DNA from 3 places in the Streptomyces sp. NBC_01551 genome. Region 2 is predicted to be linked to each of the others. Evidence: riboswitches for the same ligand, from Rfam matches in the RefSeq annotation. Region 2 holds a riboswitch; each other region holds the start of a gene.
What was found. A riboswitch is a leader RNA that binds a small molecule or an ion and turns the genes downstream of it on or off. The one in region 2 is predicted to bind cobalamin.
Positions count from the first base shown of each region.

Region 1: another riboswitch for cobalamin. It lies ahead of cobN (cobaltochelatase subunit CobN); the one in region 2 lies ahead of OG982_RS27520 (CoA-acylating methylmalonate-semialdehyde dehydrogenase).
Region 3: another riboswitch for cobalamin. It lies ahead of OG982_RS21460 (energy-coupling factor ABC transporter permease); the one in region 2 lies ahead of OG982_RS27520 (CoA-acylating methylmalonate-semialdehyde dehydrogenase).

Region 1 covers NZ_JAPEPX010000001.1:5,378,902-5,384,803, reverse strand. Annotated here, with positions in the region: gene OG982_RS24315 (precorrin-8X methylmutase) at 1-634, opposite strand, end outside; gene OG982_RS24310 (cobalamin biosynthesis protein CobG) at 631-1,869, opposite strand; cobalamin riboswitch at 2,124-2,282, shown strand; gene cobN (cobaltochelatase subunit CobN) at 2,315-5,902, shown strand, end outside.
Region 2 covers NZ_JAPEPX010000001.1:6,102,419-6,108,320, forward strand. Annotated here, with positions in the region: gene aceA (isocitrate lyase) at 59-1,345, opposite strand; gene OG982_RS27515 (short-chain fatty acyl-CoA regulator family protein) at 1,716-3,131, shown strand; cobalamin riboswitch at 3,327-3,506, shown strand; gene OG982_RS27520 (CoA-acylating methylmalonate-semialdehyde dehydrogenase) at 3,731-5,221, shown strand; gene OG982_RS27525 (acyl-CoA dehydrogenase family protein) at 5,218-5,902, shown strand, end outside.
Region 3 covers NZ_JAPEPX010000001.1:4,706,117-4,712,018, forward strand. Annotated here, with positions in the region: gene OG982_RS21440 (hypothetical protein) at 1-100, opposite strand, end outside; gene OG982_RS21445 (ATP-binding cassette domain-containing protein) at 333-1,154, opposite strand; gene cbiQ (cobalt ECF transporter T component CbiQ) at 1,151-1,900, opposite strand; gene OG982_RS21455 (energy-coupling factor ABC transporter substrate-binding protein) at 1,904-2,293, opposite strand; gene OG982_RS21460 (energy-coupling factor ABC transporter permease) at 2,293-3,006, opposite strand; cobalamin riboswitch at 3,035-3,254, opposite strand; gene OG982_RS21465 (flavodoxin family protein) at 3,324-4,055, shown strand; gene OG982_RS21470 (BTAD domain-containing putative transcriptional regulator) at 4,065-5,902, opposite strand, start outside.

The DNA of each region.
Region 1 (5,902 bases), 720 kb from region 2:
TCGCGATCGCGTTGACGGCGGCGGCGGCCATGGCGCTGCCGCCGCGCCGACCGCGCACGATCAAGTGGTCGAGGCCCGACGCGTGTTCGGCGAGGGCGTCCTTGGACTCGGCGGCGCCGATGAAACCGACGGGGACGCCGATGACGGCGGCGGGGCGCGGGGCGCCCTCCTCGATCATCTCCAGCAGCCGGAACAGCGCGGTCGGCGCGTTGCCGACGGCGATCACCGAGCCCTCCAGCAGGCCCCGGTCGCGCCACACTTCGAGGGCGGCGGCGCTGCGCGTCGTCCCCATCTTCGCGGCGAGTTCCGGCACGGCCGGGTCGGAGAGGGTGCAGATCACCTCGTTGTCGGCGGGCAGCCGCTTGCGGGTGACGCCGCTGGCGACCATCTGGACGTCGCACAGGATCGGCGCGCCGGCGGTCAGGGCGGCGCGGGCCCGCAGCACGACGTCCGGCGTGTAGCCGAGGTCCTTCGTCAGGTCCGTCATCCCGCAGGCGTGAATCATGCGCACCGCGACCTGGGCGACGGAGGCGGGCAGCCCGGAGAGGTCCGCCTCGGCGCGGATCGTGGCAAAGGACTGGCGGTAGATCGCGGCGCCGTCCTTCTCGTACTCGAACACGGTGTACTCGCTCATTTCTTCACTGCGTCTTCGGAAATTCGGGGGGTGTTGCGCGCGTCCAGCAGGGCCGCGCCAAGGTCGGGGGCGCTGACGTGCCGCGGTACGGGCCGTCCGGGCGCGGTGAGTCGGTATCCGGTGGCGGTGGCTACGGCGTCCACCCAGTCCGTGCCGCGAGGATGCCCGCACCGGCGCTCGCAGCCGGACCAGTGCACCGGCAGCGGCCCGCGCGCCCGCTCCACGACGGCTCGCGCGTCGGCGCGTACGTCCGCGAGGGCCTTCGCGCAGCCGGGCCGCCCGGTGCAGGCGGTGACGGCCTCCCAGGCGCTGCCGGGCGAGGTGACGAGCCCGGCGCGGCCCAGCCCGGCGGCGGCGCCGAGGTCCGCGACCACCACGCTGCGCCACGGCGTGACCCGAAGCTCGCCCGGCAGCTCCCGCCACTGCGCGGTGGCGAGCCGCCCGAGCGGGATCAACACGCACAGCGCGTCGCCGTGCGGCCCGGGCGCGGGCGGGTCGGCGTACGGGCGCGGCGCGTCCGGGACGTACCGGGCGGCAATGCCACGGCCGGTCAGCCGCGCGATGAACTCCCCGGTGTCCAGGGCGTGTTCGGCGGGCAGCTCGGCGACCCGCCAGGCCCGGGTGCCGGCGGCGGCCGCGGCGGCGAGAAAGTGGCGCGCGGCCTCCAGGGCCGCCCCGGGGCCGTCGGCGGCGGCCACCTCGACGGCGTCGGCCGCCGCGCCGAGCCGGACCAGCGCCCGCCCGCCCGGCTGCCCGAGCAGGGTCACGTCGGGGTCGAGGGCGGCCACGTCACCGCGCCCGTCGTCGACGGCGAACAGGAACCGCCCGGAGAGCGCGGTGGCCTCCGGGTCGGCGCAGAGCAGCCGGTCCAGGGCGCGCACCGGGGCCGGGTCCCCGAGGGGGCTCGCGACGATGTTGCGGACCCGCTCGTGCGAGGGCGCGGGCAGCAGTCCGGCGGCGTCGAGGAGTTCGGCGAGCCCGGCGCCGCAGCCGTCGGCGAGGCCGCGGAGCTGGACGTTGCCGCGCGAGGTGAGTTCCAGGTGCCCGTCGCCGTACCGGTCGGCGGCGTCCGCGAGTGCGGCGGCCTGGGCCGGGCCGAGGAGCCCGCCCGGGATCCGGACCCGCGCGAGGAACCCGTCGTCCGCCGCGTGCAGCCGGAGCGCGCCCGGGCATGCGTCGCCGCCGTCCCGTATGACGGGTTCGTCCCGCGATGCGGCGGAGGGGGGCTGGGGCATGGCGGCGAGCATACCCAGGATTCTCCGCCCGCCCCCTGTGTCGATCACCACCCCGAACCGGCCACACCCGCACCCACCCCCGCCCGGCTGCCCGGCCGCCCGCCGACAACGGCACCACGCCGCCCCCGCCAACCCGGCCCCCGGATCACGGCGGCACACCGCCCCCGGCCGCCGCGCCCGGCCCGCTCCCGCCCGGCCCGGGCAACCGCACACCGATCGGCGGGCGGCCCGCACTCCCGTCCGGCGATCAGGGCACCTAAGATGACCTGCGGCGGACCGCTCGGTCCGCCATCGCCGAGGACGGCGACATGGGAGGAAGCCCGGTGCGATTCCGGCGCGGTCCCGCCACTGTGAACCCTGCGGAGCCAATCGGCCGGGTGAGTCAGGAACTCCCGCTGTCCTCACTGCCCGGGGCGCGGAAACCCCGAGGAAGGCCTGCCGCCGCATGATCCTGCTGCTGTCGACGTCCGACACCGATCTGCTCAGCGCCCGCGCCGCCGCGGACGGCCCCGTCCCGTACCGGTTCGCGAACCCCTCCCGCCTTCCCCTCGACGACCTGCCCGGCCTCCTCGACGGCGTCGACCTGGTCGTCGTACGCCTCCTCGGCGGCCTCCGCGCCTGGCAGGAGGGCCTCGACCTGCTGCTGGCCCCCGACCAGACCCGCCCGGTGGTCGTGCTGACCGGCGAACAGGCCCCGGACGCCCAGCTGATGGAGGCCTCCACCGTCCCGATCGGCATCGCCGCCGAGGCGCACGGCTACCTCGCGCACGGCGGCCCCGCCAACCTGGACCAGCTGGCGCGGTTCCTCTCGGACACCGTCCTGCTCACCGGTCACGGCTTCGAGCCGCCGGCCGCCGCCCCCACCTGGGGCCCGCTGGAGCGCACGCCCGGGACCACCACGGGGCCCCGGATCGCCGTGCTGTACTACCGCGCCCACCAGATGAGCGGCAACACCTCCTTCGTGCACGCCCTGTGCGACGCGATCGAGGCCAAGGACGCGCGGGCGCTGCCCCTGTACGTGTCCTCCCTGCGCGCCCCCGAGCCGGAGCTGATCGCCGCTCTGGAGTCGGCCGACGCGGTCGTCACCACCGTCCTCGCGGCGGGCGGCACCAAGCCCGCCACCGCCTCGGCGGGCGGCGACGACGAGTCCTGGGACGCGGGCGCGCTCGCGGGTCTCGGCGTGCCGATCCTGCAGGCCCTGTGCCTGACCGGCTCGCGCAGCGCCTGGGAGGAGAACGACGAGGGCCTGTCCCCGCTCGACGCCGCGACGCAGGTCGCCGTGCCCGAGTTCGACGGCCGCCTGATCACCGTCCCGTTCTCCTTCAAGGAGCTCGACGAGGACGGCCTGCCCGCCTACGTGGCCGACCCCGAGCGGGCCGCCCGGGTCGCGGGGATCGCCGTCCGGCACGCCCGGCTGCGGCACATCGAGCGCCGGGACAAGAAGGTCGCGCTCGTCCTGTCCGCGTACCCGACGAAGCACTCCCGCATCGGCAACGCGGTCGGTCTCGACACCCCGGCCAGCGCCGTGGAACTGCTGCGCACCCTCATCGCGGGCGGCTACGACTTCGGCCCCGTCGAGAACATCCCCGGTCTGGTCTCGGGCGACGGCGACGAGCTGATCCGCGCCCTGATCGAGGCGGGCGGCCACGACCAGGACTGGCTGACCGAGGAGCAGCTGGCCCGCAACCCGGTCCGCATCCCGGCCGCCGACTACAAGCGGTGGTTCGCCGAGCTCCCCGCCGAGCTGCGCGAAAGCGTGGAGCAGCACTGGGGCGAGGCCCCGGGCAACATGTTCGTGGACCGCTCCGCGAACCCCGAGGGCGACATCGTCCTCGCGGCCCTGCGCCGCGGGAACCTGCTCATCCTGATCCAGCCGCCGCGCGGCTTCGGCGAGAACCCGATCGCGATCTACCACGACCCGGACCTGCCGCCCTCGCACCACTACCTGGCCGCGTACCGCTGGATCCAGGCGCGCGCCGAGGACGGCGGCTTCGGCGCCGACGCGATGATCCACCTGGGCAAGCACGGCAACCTGGAGTGGCTGCCGGGCAAGAACGCCGGCCTGTCGGCGGCCTGCGCGCCCGACGCCGCGCTCGGCGACCTGCCCCTCATCTACCCGTTCCTGGTCAACGACCCGGGCGAGGGCACGCAGGCCAAGCGCCGCGTGCACGCCACCCTGGTCGACCACCTGGTGCCGCCGATGGCGCGCGCGGAGTCGTACGGCGACATCGCCCGCCTGGAGCAGCACCTGGACGAGTACGCGCAGATCTCGGCGATGGACCCGGCGAAGCTGCCGGCCATCCGCGCCCAGATCTGGACCCTGATCCAGGCCGCGAAGCTCCACCACGACCTGGGTCTCGAAGAGCGCCCGGACGACGAGGGCTTCGACGACTTCCTGCTGCACGTCGACGGCTGGCTGTGCGAGGTCAAGGACGCCCAGATCCGCGACGGTCTGCACGTCCTGGGCGGCGCCCCGACCGGCGAGGCCCGGGTCAACCTGGTCCTCGCGATCCTGCGCGCCCGTCAGATCTGGGGCGGTACGACGGCCCTGCCGGGCCTGCGCGAGGCGCTCGGCCTCGACGAGTCGGCGGCGACCCGTACCACCGCCGACGCGGCGGAGGAGACGGCGCGCGCGCTGGTCCAGGCGATGGAGGACGCGAACTGGGCTCCGGAGGCGGTGGCTTCGGTCGCCGCCGGGCACTCGGCGGACGTCGCGGCCGTACTGGACTTCGCGGCCCGCGAGGTCGTCCCGCGGCTGGCCGGCACCACCGACGAGATCACGCACGTGGTGAGCGCCCTCGACGGCCGCTTCGTCCCGGCGGGTCCGTCCGGCTCGCCGCTGCGCGGCCTGGTCAACGTGCTGCCGACCGGCCGGAACTTCTACTCGGTGGACCCCAAGGCCGTCCCCTCCCGCCTCGCGTGGGAGACCGGCCAGGCGCTGGCGGACTCGCTGCTGAACCGCTACCGCACGGACAACGGCGAGTGGCCGCCCTCGGTCGGCCTGTCCCTGTGGGGTACGAGCGCGATGCGCACCGCCGGCGACGACGTCGCCGAGGCGCTGGCCCTGCTCGGCATCCGTCCGGTCTGGGACGAGGCCTCGCGCCGCGTCACCGGCCTGGAGCCGATCCCGCTCGACGAGCTGGGCCGCCCCCGCATCGATGTGACGCTGCGCATCTCGGGCTTCTTCCGTGACGCGTTCCCGCACGTCATCGGCCTGCTGGACGACGCCGTGCGGCTCGCCGCCTCGCTGGAGGAGCCGGCCGGGCAGAACTTCGTACGGGCCCACGCCCAGGCGGACCTGGCCGAGCACGGCGACGAGCGGCGCGCGACGACCCGTATCTTCGGCTCGCGCCCGGGCACGTACGGCGCGGGCATCCTCCAGCTGATCGACTCGCGCGACTGGCGCACGGACGCCGACCTGGCCGAGGTGTACACGGTGTGGGGCGGTTACGCGTACGGGCGCGGCCTGGACGGCCGGGCGGCGCGCGAGGAGATGGAGACGGCTTACAAGCGGATCACGGTGGCCGCGAAGAACACGGACACCCGCGAGCACGACATCGCCGACTCGGACGACTACTTCCAGTACCACGGCGGCATGGTGGCCACCGTCCGCGCGCTGCGCGGCACGGCGCCGGAGGCGTACATCGGCGACTCCACCCGCCCGGAGACGGTCAAGACCCGCACCCTGGTGGAGGAGACGTCCCGCGTCTTCCGCGCCCGCGTGGTCAACCCGAAGTGGATCGAGGCGATGCGCCGCCACGGCTACAAGGGCGCCTTCGAGCTCGCCGCCACCGTGGACTACCTGTTCGGCTACGACGCCACGACGGGCGTGGTCGCGGACTGGATGTACGACAAGCTGACGGAGACCTACGTCCTCGACCCGGAGAACCGCGCCTTCCTGGAGGCGGCCAACCCCTGGGCCCTGCACGGCATCGCGGAGCGCCTGCTGGAGGCGGAGTCGCGCGGCATGTGGGAGAAGCCGGACCCGCAGATCCTGGAATCCCTGCGCCAGGTGTACCTGGACACCGAGGGC
Region 2 (5,902 bases):
AGACGGGGAGGTGAGCAGGGGGAGCGGGAGGCGGGAAGGCGGGCCGGGAGGCGGGGGCCTAGTGGAACTGCTCTTCCTCGGTGGAGCCGGCGAGCGCCGTGGTCGAGGACGCGGGGTTGACGGCGGTGGAGACCAGGTCGAAGTAGCCGGTGCCGACCTCGCGCTGGTGCTTGACGGCGGTGAAGCCGTGCTCCTGCGCGGCGAACTCGCGCTCCTGGAGGTCCACGTACGCGGTCATGCCGTGCTCGGCGTAGCCGCGCGCCAGGTCGAACATGCCGTGGTTGAGGGAGTGGAACCCGGCGAGGGTGATGAACTGGAAGCGGTAGCCCATGGCGCCGAGCTCGCGCTGGAACTTGGCGATCTGGTCGTCGTCCAGGGCCGCCTTCCAGTTGAAGGACGGGGAGCAGTTGTAGGCCAGCATCTGGTCCGGGTACCGCGCGTGGATCGCCTCGGCGAACTCGCGGGCCTGGGCCAGGTCCGGGGTGCCGGTCTCCACCCAGATCAGGTCGGCGTACGGGGCGTAGGCGAGGCCGCGGGCGATGACGGGAGCCATGCCGTTCCGCACCCGGTAGAAGCCCTCGGCGGTGCGCTCGCCGGTGACGAACTCGGCGTCGCGCTCGTCCACGTCGCTGGTCAGCAGGTTCGCGGCGAGGGCGTCCGTACGGGCGATGATCACGGTCGGGGTGTCGGCGATGTCGGCCGCGAGGCGGGCCGCGTTCAGGGTGCGGATGTGCTGCGAGGTGGGCACGAGCACCTTGCCGCCGAGGTGGCCGCACTTCTTCTCGGAGGCGAGCTGGTCCTCGTAGTGGATGCCGGCCGCGCCCGCCGCGATCATGGCCTTGGTGAGCTCGAAGGCGTTGAGCGGACCGCCGAATCCGGCCTCCGCGTCGGCGACGATGGGCGCCAGCCAGTCGGTGGTGTCGGCGCCGCCCTCGGCGGTGGCGATCTGGTCGGCGCGCAGCAGCGCGTTGTTGATCCGGCGGACCACCTGGGGCACCGAGTTGACCGGGTAGAGGCTCTGGTCGGGGTAGGTGTGCCCGGCCTGGTTGGCGTCGGCGGCGACCTGCCAGCCCGAGAGGTAGATGGCCTGCAGGCCGGCCCGGACCTGCTGGACGGCCTGGCCGCCGGTCAGCGCGCCGAGCGCGTGGACGTAGTCCCGCTCGTGCAGCTGGCGCCACAGCCGCTCGGCGCCGCGCCGGGCCAGGGTGTGCTCCTCGCGGACGCTGCCGGAGAGCCGGACCACGTCCTCGGCGGTGTACGTCCGCTCGATGCCCGCCCACCGCGCGTCATCGGCCCACCGCTGCTTCAGCTGCTCGGCCGCCGCCGTCGTGTTCGTGTCTGCCATGACCGTCACCGTCTCCATGATTCGATCGAGCTGTGCCCGCACGTCAAAGATGCGAAGCATTGGCACTCTGTGCCGTCGGATGGATCGCGACCCGCCGTCCCCGTGTGTGGAGCGAGCTGAGCAATGTTGTCGAACCACCGTCCGGAACCTGCCGAGAACACCGACATCAGGGCATGAATCGCGCCCGGTGGTTCCGTCCGTGCCGCCTGGTCCGGCGGGGCCGCAGGACGACTCTCTCAATGACACCCAGTGCCATCAATCCTGGACGCGTGCTAACTTCTGCGAATCTTTCCGCGCGGAATTGCCAAGTTTGCCAAGGTCGGCCGACGCGGAAAGCGCCTAGGCTGACGCGGGACACGAGGGGGACGCGGTGAGCAAGACGTACGCGGGTGCGCGGCTGCGGCGGCTGCGCGAGGAGCGCCGGATGAGCCAGGCCGACCTGGCCCGGGTGCTGGCCATCTCGCCCTCCTACCTGAACCAGATGGAGCACGACTCCCGCCCGCTGACCGTGCCCGTCCTGCTGCGGCTGACCGAGGCGTTCGGCGTCGACCCCGGCTTCTTCTCGGAACGCGACACCAGCCGGCTGGTCGCCGACCTGCGCGAGGCGCTCGCCGGCGAGGTCGCCGAGGCCCGGGTCTCCGCTTCCGACCTCGCCGAGCTGGCCTCGCGGATGCCGGCCGTCGCCAAGGTGCTGCTGGACCTCGGCCGCCGCGGACAGCGGCTGGCCGAGGGCCTCGCCGGGGTGGCGGACGGCCGGGACGGGGACACCGGCGGGCGGCTGTCCCCGCACGAGGAGATCCGCGAGTTCTTCTACCGGCGCCAGAACTACCTCCACGACACCGACCTCGCCGCCGAGGAACTGGCCCGCACCATCGGGATCCGGCCCGGCGAGGTCGTCCGCGCCCTCTCCGCCCGACTGGCGGACCGGCACGGCGTACGGGTCGCGGGCGACTCGGCGGCCGGATCCGAGCGGCTGCACCACTACGCGGAGTCCGGGCGGGTGCTCCACCTCTCGGCCCGCCTGCGCCCCGGCCAGCAGGCGTTCCGGATGGCGACCCAACTCGCCCTGCTGGAGTACGCCGAGGAGCTGGACCGGCTCGCCTGCGAGGACTTCCCGGCCGGCTCCACCCCGCACGCCCTCGCCCGGATCGGCATCGCCAACTACTTCGCCGCCGCGCTGATCCTCCCGTACCGCGCCTTCCACACCGCCGCCGAGGAATTCCGCTACGACATCGAGCGGCTCACCGACCACTTCGGCATCGGCTACGAGACGGTCTGCCACCGCCTGAGCACTCTCCAACGCCCCAGGCTGCGCGGGGTTCCCTTCTCCTTCGTCCGCGTCGACCGCGCCGGGAACATGTCCAAGCGACAGTCCGCGACCGGGTTCCACTTCTCCCGCGCGGGCGGCACCTGCCCGCTGTGGAACGTGTACGAGGCCTTCGCCGCGCCCGGCCGGATCCATGTCCAGGTCGCCGCCATGCCGGACGGGCAGCGCTACCTGTGGACGGCCCGCGCCATCACCCGGCACCGCGGCGGCTGGGGCGAGCCCGGCAAGACCTTCGCGATCGGGCTGGGCTGCGAGATCCGGCACGCCTCGCGGCTCGTCTACTCCGACGGCCTCGACCTCGGCAACACCGCGGCGGCCACCCCCATCGGCATGGGCTGCCGCATCTGCGAACGCCTCGACTGCCCGCAGCGCGCCGTCCCGCCGCTCGGGCGGCCGCTGGCCATCGACGAGAACAGCAGCACCTTCGTCCCGTACCAGGTCGCCGACCGCGCGGAGTAGGGCCGGCTCCCCGGATCAGCCCAGCCGGAAGGCCTCCGCCGGGGTCACCGAGCTCGGCCACGATGTCCGTGGCCGCGGGGAGCAGGGAGACGATGCGCATGCTCCGAGCGCAGGGAATGTTCCGCCCGTGGTCCCGGGGGCTTTCACACGCCCGCGCCGCGGGTGGGGGTGGACTTACTAGGACGTCCAACTATATGTTCGTGACAAGCCCGCGGTGCAGGGAAGCCGGTGTGAATCCGGCGCGGTCCCGCCACTGTGACCGGGGAGTGTGCTCTTCCAGCAGTTCAGGCCACTGACGGAGTGATCCGTCGGGAAGGCCGGAGAGCGCGCGCTGATCCGGGAGTCAGGATACCGGCCGTGGGGTGTTCCGTGTTGTCCACGAGGATGGAGCAGACACGCATGGCACCGGTACGTGACCACGGCCCAGGTGATCCGGCGGAGTACCCGAAGTGCGCGGCCCTGTCCGCGCGTTCGTGACTCGACGAAGGCCCCAGCGCCTTCACTGTCCCGCGGTCTGCCCAGCGGCGCGCACCCCGATCGGTGCGCCGCCGCCGCCTGCCGCGCCTTCCTCGGATCTCACCTGACGAGAGCAGGCATCGATGGTCCGCGAGCTCACCCATTTCATCGGCGGAAAGCACACCACCGGAACGTCCGGTCTCTTCGCCGACGTGTACGACCCCAACACCGGCGCGGTACAGGCCAGGGTCCCCCTGGCCGGGCGCGCCGACACCGAGGCGGCGATCGCCAACGCCGAGGAAGCGCAGGCGGAATGGGGCCAGTGGAACCCGCAGCGCCGCGCCCGCGTCATGCTGCGCTTCCTCCAGCTCGTCGAGGGCGAACGCGACGCGCTGGCCAGGCTGTTGTCCGCCGAGCACGGCAAGACCGTCGCCGACGCGCACGGTGACCTGCAACGCGGCCTGGAGGTGGTCGAGTTCGCCGCCGGGATCCCGCACCTGCTCAAGGGGGAGTTCAGCGACAACGCCGGCACCGGCATCGACGTGCACTCGCTGCGCGGCCCGCTCGGGGTGGTCGCCGGGATCACCCCGTTCAACTTCCCCGCGATGATCCCGCTGTGGAAGGCCGCTCCCGCCCTGGCCTGCGGAAACGCCTTCATCCTCAAGCCTTCCGAGCGCGACCCCTCCGTACCGCTGCGGCTCGCCGAGCTGTTCCTGGAGGCCGGTCTGCCGCCCGGCGTGCTCAACGTTGTCAACGGCGGCAAGGAAGCCGTCGACACCCTGTTGGAGGACCCCCGCGTCCAGGCCCTCGGCTTCGTCGGCTCCACCCCGATCGCCGCGCACATCTACGCCACCGCCGCCGCGCACGGCAAGCGCGCCCAGTGCTTCGGCGGCGCCAAGAACCACATGATCGTGATGCCGGACGCCGATCTCGACCAGGCCGCCGACGCCCTGATCGGCGCCGGATACGGCTCCGCCGGCGAGCGCTGCATGGCGATCTCCGTCGCCGTCCCGGTCGGCGAGGAGACGGCCGACGCGCTGGTGGGCAAGCTCAAGGAACGCATCGCCGCCCTGCGCATCGGCACCTCCGACGACCCGGACGCCGACTTCGGGCCCCTCGTCAGCCGCGACGCCCTCGACCGGGTCAACCGCTACGTCGGCATCGGCGCCACCGAACTCGTCGTCGACGGGCGCGGATTCACCCTCCCCGGACACGAGAACGGCTACTTTGCCGGAGCCTCCCTCTTCGACCGCGTCACCCCGCAGATGCGGATCTACCGCGAGGAGATCTTCGGCCCGGTGCTGTGCGTCGTACGGGCCGCCGACTACGAGGAAGCCCTGCGGCTGCCCAGCGAGCACCCGTACGGCAACGGCGTGGCGATCTTCACCCGCGACGGCGACACCGCCCGCGACTTCACCCGCCGCGTCAACACCGGCATGGTCGGCGTCAACGTCCCCATCCCGGTCCCCGTCGCCTACCACACCTTCGGCGGCTGGAAGCGGTCCGGCTTCGGCGACCTTGGCCAGCACGGCCCCGACGCCATCCGCTTCTACACCCGCACCAAGACCGTCACCTCGCGCTGGCCCTCCGGGGTCAAGGAAGGCGCGAGCTTCACCATCCCGACGATGGGGTGACCGCCGTGACCACGACCCTGCTCACCAAGGACCAGCTCGCCCTGGCCGAGGTCACCCTCGACTTCGCCCAGGAACAGCTGGCCCCGCACGCCATCGCCTGGGACCAGGACAAACACTTCCCCGTCGAGGTGCTGCGCCGCGCCGCCGCCCTCGGGCTCGCGGGCATCTACGTACGCGAGGAATCCGGCGGCTCCGGCCTCACCCGCACCGACGGCGTCCTCGTCCTGGAGGTGCTGGCCACCGGCTGCCCCTCCATCGCCGGCTACCTCTCCATCCACAACATGGTCGCCTGGATGATCGACCGGTACGGGGACCGGGACCAGCGCGCCCGCTGGCTGCCCGGCCTCTGCTCCGCCGCCACCCTGGGCAGCTACTGCCTCACCGAGCCCGGCGCCGGCTCCGACGCGGCGGCCCTGCGCACCCGCGCCGAACGGGACGGCGACCACTACGTCCTGACCGGTGTGAAGCAGTTCATCTCCGGCGCAGGCGCCTCCGACGTGTACATCGTGATGGCCCGCACCGGCGGGGCCGGCCCGGGCGGGGTCTCCGCCTTCGTCGTCGAACGCGGCGATCCGGGACTGTCGTTCGGCCCGAACGAACGCAAGATGGGCTGGAACGCGCAGCCCACCCGCCAGGTGGTCCTCGACGGCGTCCGGATCCCCGCCGACCGGCGTCTGGGCG
Region 3 (5,902 bases), 1.4 Mb from region 2:
CGTCCGCCGTCCAGCGGCGGAACCCGCCCACGGCGTCCACCAGTTCATCGCCGTCCCACCGGAGGGACTTGGGGGCGCTCGTCGCCTTGAATATCCGCATGATCATGAAGCCTAGGTCCTGTCGTCACAGTGGCGCCGGTCGGGCCCGCGGCGTCCGGCGCCGTGCATCGCAAGGCGGAGGGGCGCCCGCGTACTGGGCGTACTCGGGTGCCCCGACAACGCGGCGAGGCGCGGTGCCGGGCGTCGCGGGCCAGGCGCCACTTTGACGACAGGACCTAGCGCGGGCGGGTGCTCGGCCGCGCGGTGGTGGCCGGCCGCCGCGCCGTGCGGCCCTACGTCCAGGCGGACAGCGCCTCCGGGGTCTTGGGGCCCGGGGCGGTTTCGGCGAGCAGGTTCCGGGTGCGCAGGAAGGCGGTCACCGCGGGGGACCAGGCCTGGCGCAGGCCCGCCGACGCCAGCAGGTCCGGGTCCGAGAGCAGGGTCTGCGCCGGGCCGACGCGGATGCCCGACGGGGTCAGGACCGCCGCGTCGTCGGCCCAGCGGACCGCGAGGTCGACGTCGTGCGTGGCCATGACCACCGTGGTGCCCGCCGCGCGCAGGCCCGCCAGGACGTCCAGCAGCCGTTCCTGCCCGTCCGGGTCCAGGCCCGCCGTCGGTTCGTCCAGGATCAGCACGCGCGGCGCCATCGCCACCGCGCCCGCGATCGCCGCCCGCTTGCGCTGGCCGTACGACAGCAGGTGCGTCGGGCGGCCGCGCAGCGCCGTGATGTCCAGCGCGGCGAGTGCGGAGTCCACCCGGGACCGGACCTCGTCCACCGGCAGCCCCATGTTCATCGGGCCGAAGGAGACGTCCTGTTCCACCGACGCCGCGAACAGCTGGTCGTCCGGGTCCTGCACCACCAGCTGGACCGAGGTCCGCAACCGGGTCAGCCCGGCCCGGTCGTACGCCACCACCGCGCCGTCGAGCCGGAGCTCGCCCGGACCCGGCTTCAGGCCGCCGCTCAGCAGCCGCATCAGCGTGGTCTTGCCGCTGCCGTTGCGGCCCAGCAGGACCAGCGCCCGGCCCTCGAGGATCCCGAAGTCCACGCCGGACAGCACCGCCGGACCGTCCTCGTACGCGTAGCCCGCGCCGACCAGCTCCACCAACCGCGTCACAGATACAGCTCCTTGAGTACGAGAGTGGCGGCGATCAGGGTGCCCAGCAGGGCCCCGGTCGCCGCGAGGAACCGCCACGACAGCGACGCCTGCGGTACGAGCACGCGCAGCGCGCCGTCGTAGCCCCGCCCGGCCAGGCCCTCCTGGAGCCGCCCGGCACGGTCGAAGGCCCGTACGAACGAGGTCGCCGCGAGCCCGGCCAGCGAACGCCACATCGCGGCCCGGCCCCTCTGCCCGAGGCGGGCCGCCTGGGCGCGCCGGACCTGGGCGAGCGAGTCCAGCAGCAGGAACCCGATCCGGTACATCACCAGCGCGACGTCCACCACCGGCGCCGGGACCCCCGCCCGGACCAGCCGGGGCAGCACGTCCGAGACGGGGGTGGTGAAGGCGAACAGCAGCACGCCGAGGGAGGCCGCCGAGGTCCGCAGGAGCAGTTCGGCGGCGTGCCGGGGCCCGTCGGGGGCGAGCGAGACCAGGCCCGCCGGGCCGCCGACCGCGAACAGCAGCGGCAGCGCCCCGGTGAAGCAGAACCCGAGCGGGATCCGGAACGCCCGCCACAGCTGGCGGCCGGCCACCCCGGCGGGGCCGAGGAGCACCGCGAGGGTGGCGGCGGCCACCAGCGGCCCGCCGGGCCAGGGCGGCAGGGAGACCGCCGTGACGGTGAGGCCGAGTCCGAGCAGTGCCTTTTCGAGCGGGTGGCGGCGGCGCCAGCGGCTGCCGTGCGCCGCCACGTCGATCGGCAGCACCGGCTAGGCCTCGGGGGCGGCGGCCGGAGCCTGGTCCGCCGGGGCCTGCTGCCCGGCCGGGGCCTGCTGTCCGGCTCGGGCCTGCTGTCCCGCCTGCGCCAGGCCCTGGCGGCGGCCCTTGCGCACGCCGAAGTAGTACGCGAGCACGCCCGCGCCGAGCGCCGCCTGCAGCGCGAACAGCGCGGACTCCACCTCCCCGGACGGCGGCTCGTACAGCGGGGAGAACCACGGCTCGTAGTCCGGCTTGAGCTCGGTGATGGCCGCCTCCGCCTGCGCGTCGGCGCCCGCGAACGGCTCCTCCTTGCCCTCGCCCAGCCCCAGCGCGAGCGGGAGCACGGCCAGCGCCGCCACCAGGAGCAGCAGCAGGGTGTTGATCTTCGCGTTCCGGCTCATCAGACCGCCGCCTCCTGCTGGTTCCCGGTGCGGCCGGCGTCCGCGCCGCCCGTGAGCTTCGCGACGCCGAGCCGGACCAGGTCCGACTTGCTCGACTGCATCAGCAGCCGCATCACGAGGACCGTCAGCAGGCCCTCGCTGACGGCCAGCGGGATCTGCGTGACCGCGAAGATGCCGCCGAACTTGGCGAGCGCGCCGAGGAACCCGGTCCCCGGGTCCGGGAAGGCCAGCGCGAGCTGCACCGAGGTCACGCAGTAGGTGACCAGGTCGGCGAAGAAGGCGCCGAAGAACACGGTCACCATCAGCGGCGCGCCGAACTTCCGCAGCAGCCGGTAGACGGCGTAGCCCGCCCACGGCCCGGCGATCGCCATGGAGAACACGTTCGCGCCGAGCGTGGTCAGCCCGCCGTGCGCCAACAGCAGCGCCTGGAACAGCAGGGTGATCGTGCCGAGCACCGCCATGATCGGCGGCCGGAACAGGATCGCGCCGAGCCCCGTTCCGGTCGGGTGCGAACAGCTGCCCGTCACGGACGGGATCTTGAGCGCGGACAGCACGAACGTGAACGCCCCGGACGCGCCGAGCAGCAGCGTGCTCTCCGGGTTGGCCTTCACCTCGCGGGTGAGGGCGCGGACGCCGTGTACGACGAACGGAGCGGACGCGGCGCCCCAGGCGACCGCGTGCAGCGGGGGCAGGAAGCCCTCGGCTATATGCATGAGTGGGGAGACCTCTCCAGCACCTCGTGGATGGACAACGCGCCCCGGCCGGTCTCCTGGCTCACGGGTGCTGATGTCCCGGCTCCGCCTTCCCGGGTTCGTACGGTCTCCCGCGCGAGCCCAGTGGCTTCCCGTAGGAGTGGAGCCGGACTTCCCGATCACAGTGGCGAGGGCCGCACCGGTTTCCCACCGGTTTCCCGAACACCAAGGCCCGCTGACCCTAGTCGGCCGGACGGACCGGTAACAACCCGCCCCAATCCCGCCCGGATGGGCGCGGTCCGCTGGCGGGTGCGCGCGGCCCCGCGCAGGGTGGGGGAGTGGCCGACCCCGCGCAGGACTTCGACTCTTCGGAGTACGCCGATCTGACCGCCGTCTACGTGAACTGCACGCTCAAGCGCTCGCCCGAGACCAGCAACACCGAGGGCCTGATCGACAAGAGCCGCGCCGTCATGGAGTCGGCGGGCGCCCGGACCTCCCTCATCCGGGCCGTCGACCACGACATCGCCACGGGTGTCTGGCCCGACATGACCGAGCACGGCTGGGAGAGCGACCAGTGGCCGGTGCTGTACAGCCAGATCATGGACGCCGACATCCTGGTCCTCTGCGGCCCCATCTGGCTCGGCGACAACAGCTCCGTCATGAAGCAGGTCATCGAGCGGCTCTACGCCTGCTCCTCGATCCTCAACGAACAGGGCCAGTACGCCTTCTACGGGCGGGTCGGCGGCGCGCTGGTCACCGGCAACGAGGACGGCGTCAAACACTGCGCCATGAACATCCTCTACAGCCTCCAGCACCTCGGCTACGCGATCCCGCCGCAGGCCGACGCGGGCTGGATCGGCGAGGCCGGGCCCGGCCCCTCGTACCTCGACCCGGGCTCCGGCGGCCCCGAGAACGACTTCACCAACCGGAACACGACCTTCATGTCGTGGAACCTCATGCACCTGGCCGCGCTCCTCAAGCGCTCGGGCGGCATTCCGGCACACGGCAACCAGCGCTCCCTGTGGGACGCGGGCTGCCGGTTCGACTTCCCGAACCCCGAACACCGGTAGGGGCCGCGGCTACTGCCGCTCGCGCACGTCGGCCAGCGCGGACTCCAGCCGGGCCAGCAGCGGCGCCGCGTTCATGCGGCGGCAGTCGGCCAGCGCCTCCTCCAGCAGTTCCCCGGCCGTCGCCGCGTCGCCCGAAGCCAACAGCGCCCGGGCCAGCGGCGGCGCCGCGATGGCCCGCACCAGGATCTGCCCCGAGCGCCGGCCCAGCTCGTCCGCCGCCCGCAGCTCGCGCAGCGCCCCGGCGGTGTCCCCGCGGTCCAGGGCGATCCGGCCCAGCCCGATCCGGGCCGCGCTCTGCCCGGCCAGGTCGCCGGAGCGCTCGGTGTGGGCGAGGACCTCGCGGAAGCCCGCCGTCGCCTCGTCCGACCGCCCCAGCATCCGCTGCGCGTCCGCGACCCAGCGCAGCATGCACATCCGGGGCCAGTCCGCGCCGCCCAGCTCCGCCACGGCCAGGGCCTGCCGCAACAGCTCCAGCGCCCGCCCCGTCTCGCCGCGCGCCAGCAGCACCTGGCCGAGGCCGCGCAGCGCATGGGCCTGCCCGTAGCGGTCCCCGGCCGCCTCGAAGACGGCCGCGCCACGACGGCAGCGCCGGGCCGCCTCGTCCAGCCGGCCCTGGACCCGGTCGAGGTACGAGAGCACCCAGCCCGCGTACGCCGCTCCGTGCGCGTCCCCGAGCCCCTCGAACAGCGCCTCGCCGGCCTCCACCATGGCCCGAGCCGGGCCCCACTCCTCCCGGCAGGCGCGCAGCCGCCCCAGCCCGACCAGCATCAGCGCCTCGCCCGCGCGGTCGCCCCCCGCCCTGGCCGCCGCGAGCCCCGCCTCCTGGAGCGCCTGCCAGCCCGGCAGATCGCTGCGCAGGTCGAACAGGTACTCCCCGGCCGCCGCGAGCTCCACGCAGGCGTACGGATCCACCCGCGCGGCCTGCCGTACGGTGGCGACGAGCGCCTCCCGCTCGGCCCCCAGCCAGCGCACCGGCTCGGCCCGGGGCCCGGCCAGCACCGCCGGGTCGGGCACCGCGGCGGCCGCCCGCCCACCCGACCCGGGATAGTCCACGCCCTGGTGCGCGCGCCGCCCCTCCCGTACGAGCGCCACCCAGCAGGCCAGCACCCGTCGCGGCACCGCCTCCTGCGCCCCGGGGAGTTCCCGCCCGAAGGCGCGGACCAGGTCGTGCATGCGGTAGCGCGCGGACCCCGTCGCCTCCAGGAGGTGCGCGGCCACCAAGGCGTCCAGGGCGCTCTCGGCGGTCGCGAGGGGGCTGTTCAGCACCGCGGCCGCCGTCCAGGACGCGTAGTCGGGGGCGTCGAGCAGCGCCAGCCCGCGCAGCAGGGCCCGCGCCTCGGCCGGGAGGGCGCGACAGCTCAGCCGCAGCCCGGCCCGGACCCCGTCGAGCACGTCCAGGCGGGCCCGCTCGTCCGCCAAACGGGCCGCCAGACGGGCGAGTTCCCGGTGCGGGAGCGTCGCCAGCTCCGCCCCCACGATGCGCAGCGCCAACGGCAGGCCCCCGCACAGCCGCACCAGCTCCCGGGCGGAGTCGGCCTCGGCCGCGATCCGCCCGGCCCCCGCCACCCGGGCCAGCAGCCCGAGCGCGGCCGGCTCGTCGAGGAGCGGGAGCGTGAGGGCCGTCCGCCGGTCCAGCGCGGCGAGCCGGTGCCGGCTGGTGACGAGAGCCGGCCCGGATCCCGGCAGCAGTGGCCGGACCTGGGCTTCCGACGCCGCGTTGTCGAGCACCACCAGCACCCGCCGGCCGGCCAACAGGCTCCGGTAGAGGGCCCCCCGCTCGCCCGGCTCGGCGGGCACGGCCGGGCCGTCGACCCCGAGCCCGCGCAGGAACCCGGCCAGCACCTCCG